DNA from 3 places in the Kitasatospora sp. NPDC057518 genome. Region 1 is predicted to be linked to each of the others. Evidence: riboswitches for the same ligand, from Rfam matches in the RefSeq annotation. Region 1 holds a riboswitch; each other region holds the start of a gene.

The links. A riboswitch is a leader RNA that binds a small molecule or an ion and turns the genes downstream of it on or off. The one in region 1 is predicted to bind cyclic di-AMP.
Region 2: linked by a shared signal. The riboswitch ahead of ACFU7Z_RS05495 (NlpC/P60 family protein) and the one ahead of ACFU7Z_RS17345 (transglycosylase family protein) in region 1 are both predicted to bind cyclic di-AMP.
Region 3: linked by a shared signal. The riboswitch ahead of ACFU7Z_RS14995 (transglycosylase family protein) and the one ahead of ACFU7Z_RS17345 (transglycosylase family protein) in region 1 are both predicted to bind cyclic di-AMP.

Annotation. Positions count from the first base shown of each region.
Region 1 is NZ_JBHVEU010000147.1:261-3,526, forward strand. Features, by position in the region: gene ACFU7Z_RS17340 (hypothetical protein) at 1-33, opposite strand, end outside; gene ACFU7Z_RS17345 (transglycosylase family protein) at 330-1,721, opposite strand; cyclic di-AMP (ydaO/yuaA leader) riboswitch at 1,708-1,878, opposite strand; gene ACFU7Z_RS17350 (hypothetical protein) at 2,330-3,266, opposite strand, start outside.
Region 2 is NZ_JBHVEU010000032.1:10,670-13,935, reverse strand. Features, by position in the region: gene ACFU7Z_RS05505 (NYN domain-containing protein) at 1-279, shown strand, start outside; gene ACFU7Z_RS05500 (C40 family peptidase) at 480-1,517, shown strand; cyclic di-AMP (ydaO/yuaA leader) riboswitch at 1,856-2,009, shown strand; gene ACFU7Z_RS05495 (NlpC/P60 family protein) at 2,020-3,135, shown strand.
Region 3 is NZ_JBHVEU010000118.1:16,627-19,892, reverse strand. Features, by position in the region: gene eno (phosphopyruvate hydratase) at 1-515, opposite strand, end outside; gene ACFU7Z_RS14995 (transglycosylase family protein) at 871-1,776, opposite strand; cyclic di-AMP (ydaO/yuaA leader) riboswitch at 1,782-1,950, opposite strand; gene ACFU7Z_RS14990 (cytochrome P450) at 2,172-3,266, opposite strand, start outside.

The sequences.
Region 1 (3,266 bases):
GTTCGCGTCGAGGGTGACGGTGACCTGGGCCATGTGACTCCTCCTCGGGTGCAGAGCAGCAGCATGCCCGCTGGGGCGGCGATCCACCACGGAACGGGGCGGAACCGCGGTCGGGAACGGTCGGGCACGCCGGGGCCCCGGGAACGCCGGAACCCCCGGGGAGGAGCGACCAGACTCTCCCCGGGGGTGGTGGGCGGTCAGCGTTCGGACGACGGCCGACAGCTGACGGATAACAGCTGACAGATGTTGAAAGCTGTCAGCTGTTATCTGTTACCCGTCAGCTGTTACCGGAGGTCCGTCAGCCGTGGACCGTGGACCGTGCGCCGTCCTCAGACCCGGCCGGCGAAGTCCGGGGCCCAGTTGGCGATGCTCTGCTCGCGGACACCCGAGCTCGGGTTGGCGGCCTCGACGTACTTGCCGTTGCCGACGTAGATCGCGACGTGGTAGACGCCGGAGTCCTTGCCGTTGTTGGACCAGAACAGCAGGTCGCCCGCCTGGAGGCTGTCCAGCGAGACGTGGGTGCTGGCGGCGGCCTGGTCGGCGGCGACGCGCGGGACGGAGATGCCCGCGGCGCGCAGCGCGGCCTGGGTCAGGCCGGAGCAGTCCCAGCCGCCGTTGCCGGTGCCGCCGTAGACGTACGCCTGACCGACCTTCGACTCGGCGAAGGAGACCGCGGCGGCCATGCTGCCGGTCGCGGCCGGCGCCTGGGTCTGGGTCTGCGTCTGGGCCTGGGGCTGCGGAGCGGGCTTGGTGGCGGGCTTCGCGGCCGGCTTGGTGGACGGCTTGGCGGCCGGGGCCTCCGGCTGCGCGGTCGGCTGGGCGTTCACGGCACCGCCGTTCGCGGACTGGCCGGACTTCTGCGAGCGGTCGAACCAGGTGAAGTCCGAGCCGGACGTGCCGGCGGAGGACTGGCCGGCCCGGGCCTGGCCGTTGCCGCCGAAGGAAAGCTGCTGGCCCGGGTAGATGGTGTCCGGACCCTCGGTCAGGGTGCCGCGGTTGAGGTCGTACAGCCGCTGCCAGCCGCCCTGCACCTTGTGCTGGTCGGCGATCGCGGACAGCCAGTCGCCCTCGACGACGGTGTAGTCGCCGCCCTGGGCCTGCTGCTGGCGCTTCTGCACCCAGTCGCTCCGGTTGCCGGAGGCGGCGGAGTCGGTGGAGGCCTGTGCGTCGCCCTGGGCGGGCGCGGCGGGCTTCGCGGCGGGGGTCTGCGGCTGCGCGGGCTTGGCGCTGGGCTTCGCGGCCGGAGCGGCCGGCTTGGCGCTCTGGGCGGGCGCGGCGGGCTTGGCGGCGGTCGAACCCGCCGAGGTGTCAACGGCGGCCGCGGCGCCGCCCTTGGTGAGCCCGGCCTGGACCGAGCAGACCGGCCAGGCGCCGGGGCCCTGCGAGGCGAGGACCTTCTCGGCGACGGCGATCTGCTGGTCCTTGGTGGCCAGGTCGGCACGGGCCGCGTAGGCCGTGCCGCCGAAGGCGGACCAGGTGCTGGAGGTGAACTGGAGGCCGCCGTAGAAGCCGTTGCCGGTGTTGATGCTCCAGTTGCCGCCGCTCTCGCACTGGGCGACCTTGTCCCAGGTGGCGACGGAGGCGGCCGAGGCGGTGCCGGTGGTGAGGCAGGGGACGGTGAGGCCGACGCCCGCGACGCCGAGGGCGGCGATCACGCGACGGGTACGGCCGGACAGACGGGTGCCGTTGGTGGGCAGCATGAAGACGTGGTCCTCTCCCACGCCTGCGAGGTGAGCTGTCGGATTCGGGCTGGAGTTGCCCGGCCGTGCGGTGAGCACGGCTTCACCCCTAGCCCTGGACCGTTCCGGAGAGCGGTCCGGGGCGACTTACCTGTGGGTCCCCCGCTCCTGCCGTGGTGCGTTTTCGCGCTTCCAGGACATCCGACGGCAGGACTCGGCGTTGCGGATGACCGGGTTCGTGTGGTCACGAACGGGGAGCACGTTAATCAGACTTAAGTTCAAACTGCAAACCACTGTGATGTGCATCACGGTTTAGTGGAAACTGCCAAAATTGCCACTCACCATGATCGTAAATGATCGTTTTCAGGCAATGCTGTTGTGGAAGCCGACAACTGGCTCCGCCTCAGGAGTGGCGTGACGGTGTGTCGAATCGCGGAGTGGCGCACTCCGGCGGGTGGGGGAGCGGTCGCGATCGGAGCATGTGAATCCGCGCTCCCTATTTCCTTTCAAATAGCGCCAGAACGGACATTCCCCTTCATTGCCGGGTGACTCCCGTACGGGACGGACGGGGTGGGGGGAAGTACGCGGAAGGGCCCGGAACGCGATCCGTTCCGGGCCCTTCGGTGCGCGCGAACCCGCGCGCGGTGTCCTTATCGTCCGCCAGGCCCCTCGGCGGCCGCGTGGGCGCCACGGGAGCCCTCCACGACCCCCTCGGCCTCGGCGGCGGCCGCCGCCTCCGCCTCGGCCCGCGCCAGGTCCTCCGGGGACGGCGTGGGCAGCGCGGCCAGGTAGGTGGAGGCGATCAGCTGGCCGACCGACGGGTAGGCGCCCAGCGGCGCGGCCGACGGGCAGCCGGTCTCCTCGGCGGCGGTGGCGAGCAGCTCGGAGTCCGCCTCCGGGCCGATCACCAGCGGGGCCAGCGCCGGGCGCTGCGAGCCGGTGTCCTTGAGGTGGTTGACGGCCGCGGCCACCGAGCCGGGCACGTCGAGCGCGGCGGCGACGACCGGCACGGCCAGCCGGGCGGCCAGCAGCACGCCGGTGATGCCGGCCGCGGCGGCCGCGTCCTCGCCGCCGACGGTGGTCAGCACCACGCCGTCCGCGGCGGTCGCGATGGCGAACAGTCGGGCGCGGTCGGCCCGGGCCAGCCCGGCCTCGGAGAGCCGGACGTGCACGGCCTCGGCCAGCAGCGGGTGCGGGCCCAGCGGGTCGGTGACGGGCGCGCCGTACTCGGCGGCGAGCGCGTGAAGCCCGGTCAGGAAGGTGTGCGGGCCGGGCACCAGTGGCACCAGGACGGGCATGGGCCGCCCGGCCTCGGCGGCCAGGGCCAGCAGCTCGGCCACGGTGCGGTCCTCGCCGCTCGCGCCCGCCGCACCGTCACCGGGGAGGTAGCCGACGGCGGTCTGGACGCCGTTCTGCTCGGTGCGGACGATCGAGAGCAGCTCCTCGACGACCGAGCGGGACTCGGGCCCGGCGGTCGCGGGCACGGCGAGCACCAGGGCCGGGGCGCCGGCCGGGATCTCGGGGCGCTCGGGACGACGGTGGCGCCCCCGCGCACGGGAGCCTGGAGTACGGACGGGCAGTGGCGCG
Region 2 (3,266 bases), on a different contig from region 1:
ATGCTGGCCCAGCGGACCCAGGCGGAGGTCACCTGCGTGTTCGACGGGCAGGACCTGGACGTCCCGGTGATCATGGCGCCACCGCGCGGGGTCCGGGTGCGGTTCAGCCGGACCGGGGAGACGGCCGACGAGCTGATCCGCCGTCTGGTGCGGGCCGAGCCGCAGGGCCGTCCGGTGGTGGTGGTGTCCACCGACCGGGAGGTCGCGGAGGGCGTGCGGAAGGCGGGCGCGCGCCCCGTGGCGTCGGTGCTGCTGCTGAACCGGCTGGCCCGGCCCTGAACCCGGGGAGGTTCGCATGATGCCTGGTCAGGGCCTGTTTCGGAGTGTTGTGCGAGTCCGGTGAAGTCAGTGTGGGGACCGGAGTTCACGCCTTCGGGGGAGTGGCAAAACGGATAGATCTTCACTAGGGTCTGGCGTCAAACCTATTTTCCGGAATCTCATCCCATCAGGTGAGCCCGTTGGAAGAAGGAGCCGGTCCCTTGGCCTCCCACCGCCGTCCCAAGCAGCCGAGCCGCGCACGGATCTCCGTGCTCACCGCGGCCGCTGCGACCGCGGTCGCCCTCTCCGCCCAGGTGGCCGCGCACGCCGCGCCGCAGCCGAACAAGACGGACGTCAAGGCGCAGATCGACCAGCTCCAGGAGGAGCAGGAGCAGGCGGCCGAGAAGTACAACGGCGCCAAGGAGCGGGCCGACCAGCTGCGGAAGCAGGCCGACCAGCTGCAGGACCAGGTGGCCCGCGGCCAGGAGCAGATGACCCAGCTCCAGGGCGGCCTCGCCGAGGTGGCGGGCGAGCAGTACCGCAGCGGCGGCATCGACCCGTCCGTCCAGCTGATGCTCTCCTCGGACCCGTCCGGCTACCTGGACAAGGCCTCCACCGTCCAGCAGGCCAGCACCAGTCAGGCCGAGGCGCTCAAGGGGCTGCTGGACCAGCAGCGCCGGCTGGACCAGGAGAAGACCGAGGCGGCCGCCGTGCTCGCCTCGCTGGACACCACCACCAAGGACCTGAACCAGGCCAAGTCGGACGTCAACACCAAGCTGAAGGCCGCCCAGGACCTGCTGAACTCGCTGAGCTCCGCCGACCGCGCCGCGCTGCGGGCCCAGCAGGCGCAGGACGACCGCGCCTCGCGCGGCAGCGACCGGGTCGACCTCGGCAGCCTGCCGCCGGCCAGCGGCTACGCGGCCACGGCGCTGGCCAAGGCGATGAGCAAGCAGGGCTCGCCGTACGTGTGGGGCGCCACCGGGTCGACCACCTTCGACTGCTCGGGCCTGATGGTCTGGGCGTACGGGCAGGCGGGCGTCTCGCTGCCGCGCACCTCGCAGGAGCAGGGCCACTACGGCACCCGGATCCCCTCGCTGGACCAGGCCCAGCCGGGCGACCTGGTGATCTACGGCCCCGACATGCACCACGTCGGGATGTACATCGGCAACGGCATGGTGGTCCACGCGCCGCACACCGGTGACGTGGTGAAGGTGATGAAGGCCGACGCGATGTCGATCAACACCATCCGCCGGGTCTGACGGACCGACACGCCCGGGAGGCTCCCGCGGGGGCCTGTGAAAAGCGCCACCCCCGTTCGGGGTGGCGTTTCGGGTTTCCGGCCCTTCGACGACCACATGGTGAGAACCGATCAGCCTTATGTGCGTCAATGGTCACCATCGGTCATTTTCACAAAGGAACTTGGGTAATCTTCTGTCTTTTTTCTGACAAGGATTTGAACCGATCACGGTTCAGTTACTAGGGTCATGCTCCGAACCACCGCACTGTCGATCGCCCAGCCAGGGTGGCGGCGGTGGTTACCGTCGAGTTCGCAAGGCAGCGGGACAGGTCGAAGCGACTGTCCGACAGGGGAGCCCAGTGGTAGGGGGCGCTGCGGAGCGGAGCCGGGGAACCACGTTCCTCCGGGGTGAATCGGCGCCAGGTCGGCCGGTGGAACGGCCGTGAGGCGTCGTAGGGCATGCTTCCGGCCCGAACCCGTCAGCTCACCCGGTAGGCGGCCGTAGGAAGAAGGAGTCCGCCTTCGTGGCGTCCCATCGTCGTCCCAAGCCCGCCGGCCGCGCCCGGGTCTCGATCCTGACCGGCGTCGCCGCCGCAGCCGTCGTCCTCTCCGCGCAGGGTGCCCACGCGGACCCGCAGCCGACCAAGGAACAGGTCAAGGGGCAGGTCGACCAGCTCAACGAGCAGGCCGAGGTCGCGACCGAGAACTACAACGCCGCCCAGGCCAAGCAGCAGGACCTGGAGAAGCAGGTCTCCGGCCTGCAGGACCAGGTGGCCCGTCAGCAGGCCCAGGTCACCGAGCTCCAGGGCGGCCTCGCCGAGATCGCCGGCGAGCAGTACCGCAACGGGGGGATATCCCCCACCGTCCAGCTGATGTTCTCCTCCAGCCCGGACAGCTTCCTCAGCCAGGCCGACGCGCTGAACCAGGCCGGCAGCACCCAGAAGGGTCAGCTGAAGGAGCTCCAGGAGCAGCAGCGCAAGCTCGACCAGGACCGCAACGAGGCCCAGGGCAAGCTCGCCGAGCTGGAGTCGACCACCCAGCAGCTGAAGGCCTCCAAGGACGAGGTCCAGGGCAAGCTGAAGGCGGCCCAGGACCTGCTCAACACGCTGACCGAGCAGGACCGCCAGGCGCTGCGCCAGGCCGAGGAGAAGGCCGCCGCCGAGGCCAAGGCCAAGGCCGACGCCGCCCAGGCCCAGCAGCAGCAGGCCGACCGCGCCTCCCGCGACAACAGCCGCGGCAGCCTCTCGGCCCCCACGACCACCGCTCCGGTGAACGTGGCCCCCGGCAGCTCGCGCGGTGCCGCCGCGCTGTCCGCCGCCGCCTCCAAGATCGGCAGCCCGTACGTCTGGGGCGCCACCGGCCCGGGCTCCTTCGACTGCTCCGGTCTGATGGTCTGGGCGTACAACCAGGCCGGCGTGTCGCTGCCGCGCACCTCGCAGGCGCAGGCCTCGGCCGGCACCCGGCTCGGGACGGACCTCTCCAAGGCCCAGCCCGGCGACCTGCTGATCTTCTACACCGACGCCCACCACGTCGGCATCTACGCCGGCAACGGCCAGGTGCTGCACGCCCCCAAGCCGGGCGCGTCGGTGCGCTACGAGGCGGTCACCAACATGCCGCTGACCGGCATCGTGCGGGTCTGATCCCCGCTCGGACGTCTCCAGGCCCGGTCTCCCCCAGGGGAGGCCGGGCCTGCGGCTTTTCCGGCGGCTCGATCTGATGTCCGATTGGGGAGTGAATATTCGGGTTGGGAGGGGTTTGGACTCGCTTGCCC
Region 3 (3,266 bases), on a different contig from region 1:
GCGCCGATCGGGGCGATCATGAACTCCTGGATGTCGACGTTGGAGTCCGCGTGCGACCCGCCGTTGAGGATGTTCATCATCGGGACCGGCAGGACGTGCGCGTTCGGGCCGCCCAGGTAGCGGAACAGCGGCAGGTCGCTGGCCTCGGAGGCGGCGTGCGCGACGGCCAGCGAGACGCCCAGGATGGCGTTGGCGCCGAGCGAGGACTTGTCCGGGGTGGCGTCCAGGTCCAGCATGGCCTGGTCGATCAGGCGCTGCTCGGTGGCGTCGTAGCCGACCAGCTCCGGGCCGATCTGCTCGATGACGGCCAGGACGGCCTTCTCGACGCCCTTGCCGAAGTAGCGGTTCTTGTCGCCGTCGCGCAGCTCCAGCGCCTCGAAGGCACCGGTGGAGGCACCCGACGGGACAGCGGCACGACCCGTGCTGCCGTCGTCGAGGCCGACCTCGACCTCGACCGTGGGGTTGCCGCGGGAGTCGAGGATCTCACGGGCTACGACGACATCGATGGACGGCACGAGGCATCTCCTTGCGAGAGCAGGGTCCGGTCTGACGGTGGTGCTGCCAGCAGGACGATTGCGGAGTCGTTACGACCAGAGCCTAACCGCCCGGGCTGCCGTGGCCGCGTCGGCCTCGGTCCCGTCTCACCGTGTGGCCCTGCTACCCACCGGTAGTTCACCTGCTTGTCCCAGCTTGTCCCACCGGAGCGGGCGAATGCGGACGAAGGGGACCGGTAGGACCGGCCCCCTTCGGACGGCGGGGTGGAGCGGCGTCGGCGCCGAGCGCTCCGGCGCGGTGGCGGGCGCCCCCGGCGGGCACCCCGGTCTCGGGGTGCTGCCGGCCGCGGGCACTCCCGGCGTCGGGCGGGGCGGCTCAGCCGAGGTGCAGGACCTGGCCGGGCATGATCAGGTTCGGGTCGCCGCCGACGGTGGAGTGGTTCTGCTCGTACAGCGCGCTCCAGCCGCCGGACACGCCCTGGGCGGCGGCGATGGTCGACAGGGTGTCACCGGCACGGACGGTGTAGTCGTGGCCGGCGGCCTGCGGGGCCTGCTGCGCGGCGCGCGGGGCGTACTGCGGCTGGGCGGCGGCCTGGCCGGCGTACTGCTGGTAGACGCTCTGGTGGCTGGTCCAGTACCAGCCACCGTTGTTCTGGTACCAGTACACCTTGGCGTCGGCGTCCCAGCCGGCCTTGCCGGAGAAGCCCGGGGTCTGCGGCTGCGCCTGCTGCTGCGGGGCGACCTGCTGGACCGGCTGCGCGGCGGGCTTCTGGGCCGGCTTCTGGGCGGCGGGCTTCTGCGCGACCGGCTTCTCGGCGGGCTTGGCGGCGGGCTTCGGGGCCTGCTGCTTGGGGGCGGACTGCGGCTTGGCGTCCGAGGAGGTGTCGACCGAGGCCGGGGCACCGCCCTTGGTCAGACCGGCCTTCTGGGAGCAGACCGGCCAGGCGCCCGGACCCTGCGAGGCCAGCACCTTCTCGGCGACCGAGATCTGCTGGGCCTTGCTGGCCTGGTTGGCCTGCGCCGCGTAGGCGGTGCCGCCGTACGCCTTCCAGGTGCTGGACGTGAACTGGAGGCCGCCGTAGAAGCCGTTGCCGGTGTTGATGCTCCAGTTGCCGCCGCTCTCGCACTGGGCGACGGAGTCCCAGGTGGAGGCCGGGGCGGCGGAGGCGCCGGTGGCGGTGAGGAGCGGCATCGCGAGTCCGACGCCGGCCACACCGGCGACGGCGATGGCCTTCTCGGCCTGGGTGCGACGACGGTGACGGCCAGTTCCAACGAACAGCATGAAGAGGTCCCTCTCCGTACGCCTGCGAGGTGAGCTGTCGGGTTCGGACCGGGAGGTGGCCCGGCCGCCGTACGCGGAAACGATTCCGCTCGGGCGGCTTCACCCCAAGCCGTGGGGAGACGGCAACAAACCTGGTTCCCCCGCCCCTGCCCAGGGTTCTGGTCGGTTTCCCGTGACGCGGCGGGCAGGATTCGGCGTTCCGCGTACGAGGTCCGCAGCTGCGAACTCCAGGGAGAGTAGACAGATCATCAGACCAATCACAAGCTCATATCACCGATATCACACAACAATTACGGCCCGTGTCCGATCGCCTACCAACAGCGGCGTTATGTCCGGATTGATGGGTGTTCACACCCCCGTCGGCGGGCGATCGGCGACCTCCCGTCAGCGTGATCTCAGCAGGTCGGAGGCGTCGAAGAGGCATCCGGAACGGGGTGCGGAGGGGCGTGCGGGGAACGGCTCTCCGGACTGAATTCCACCGGGAGTTCGCGCAGGCCACGCATGATCAGACCACCCCGCCAGCGCAGATTCTCCGGGCTTTCCGCGAGCCGCAGATCGGGCAGCCGGGAAAGCAGCGTGGCCAGCGCGGCACGCCCTTCGAGCCGCGCCAGCGGAGCGCCGATGCAGTAGTGGATGCCGTGCCCGAAGCCCAGGTGGGGGTTGTCCTTCCGGGCCAGGTCCAGGGTGTTCTCCGCCGCGAACCGGGCCGGGTCGCGGTCCGCCGCGGCCAGCACCACCAGCACCGGGTCGCCGACCGGGATGTCCACCCCGCCGATGGTCAGCGGACGGGTCGCGAACCGCCAGGTCGCCAGCTCCACCGGCCCGTCGTAGCGCAGGAGTTCCTCGATCCCGGTCTCCAGCAGCGCGCTCTCCCCGCGCACCACCGACTCCTGCAGCAGCCGGCGCTGCTCCGGATTGCGCAGCAGCGCGTAGGTGCCGTTGCCGATCAGGTTCACGGTGGTCTCGAAACCCGCGAACAGGAGGATGAAGGCCATCGCCGCGGCCTCGTTCTCGGTCAGGTGCTCACCGTGGTCGCCGGCCCGGATCAGGCCCGAGATCAGGTCGTCCCCGAGGTCCGCCCGCTTGCGGTGGATCAGCTCCAGCAGGTACGCCCGCATCCGCTTCACCGCCCGCCCCACGCCGCCGCGTTGGCCCCCGCCGTGGCGGATCATCATCCCGGCCCAGTCGCGGAAGTCGTCCTGGTCCTCGGCCGGCACCCCGAGCATGTCGCAGATCGCGTAGATGGGGAGCGGGAAGGCGAACTCGTGGATCAGGTCCGCCGAACCGCGCTGCGCGAAGCCGTCGATCAACCGGTCGGTGAGCTGCTGCACCCGCGGCTCGAACTCGGCCACCCGGCGCGGGGTGAACGCCTTCGACACCAGCCGGCGCAACCGGGTGTGGTCCGGCGGGTCGATGTTCAGCAGGTGGGTCATCAGGTCCGCCTGCCGCTCCCCCGGGATGCCCACCCGGCCGGTGCGGTGCGCCTGCCC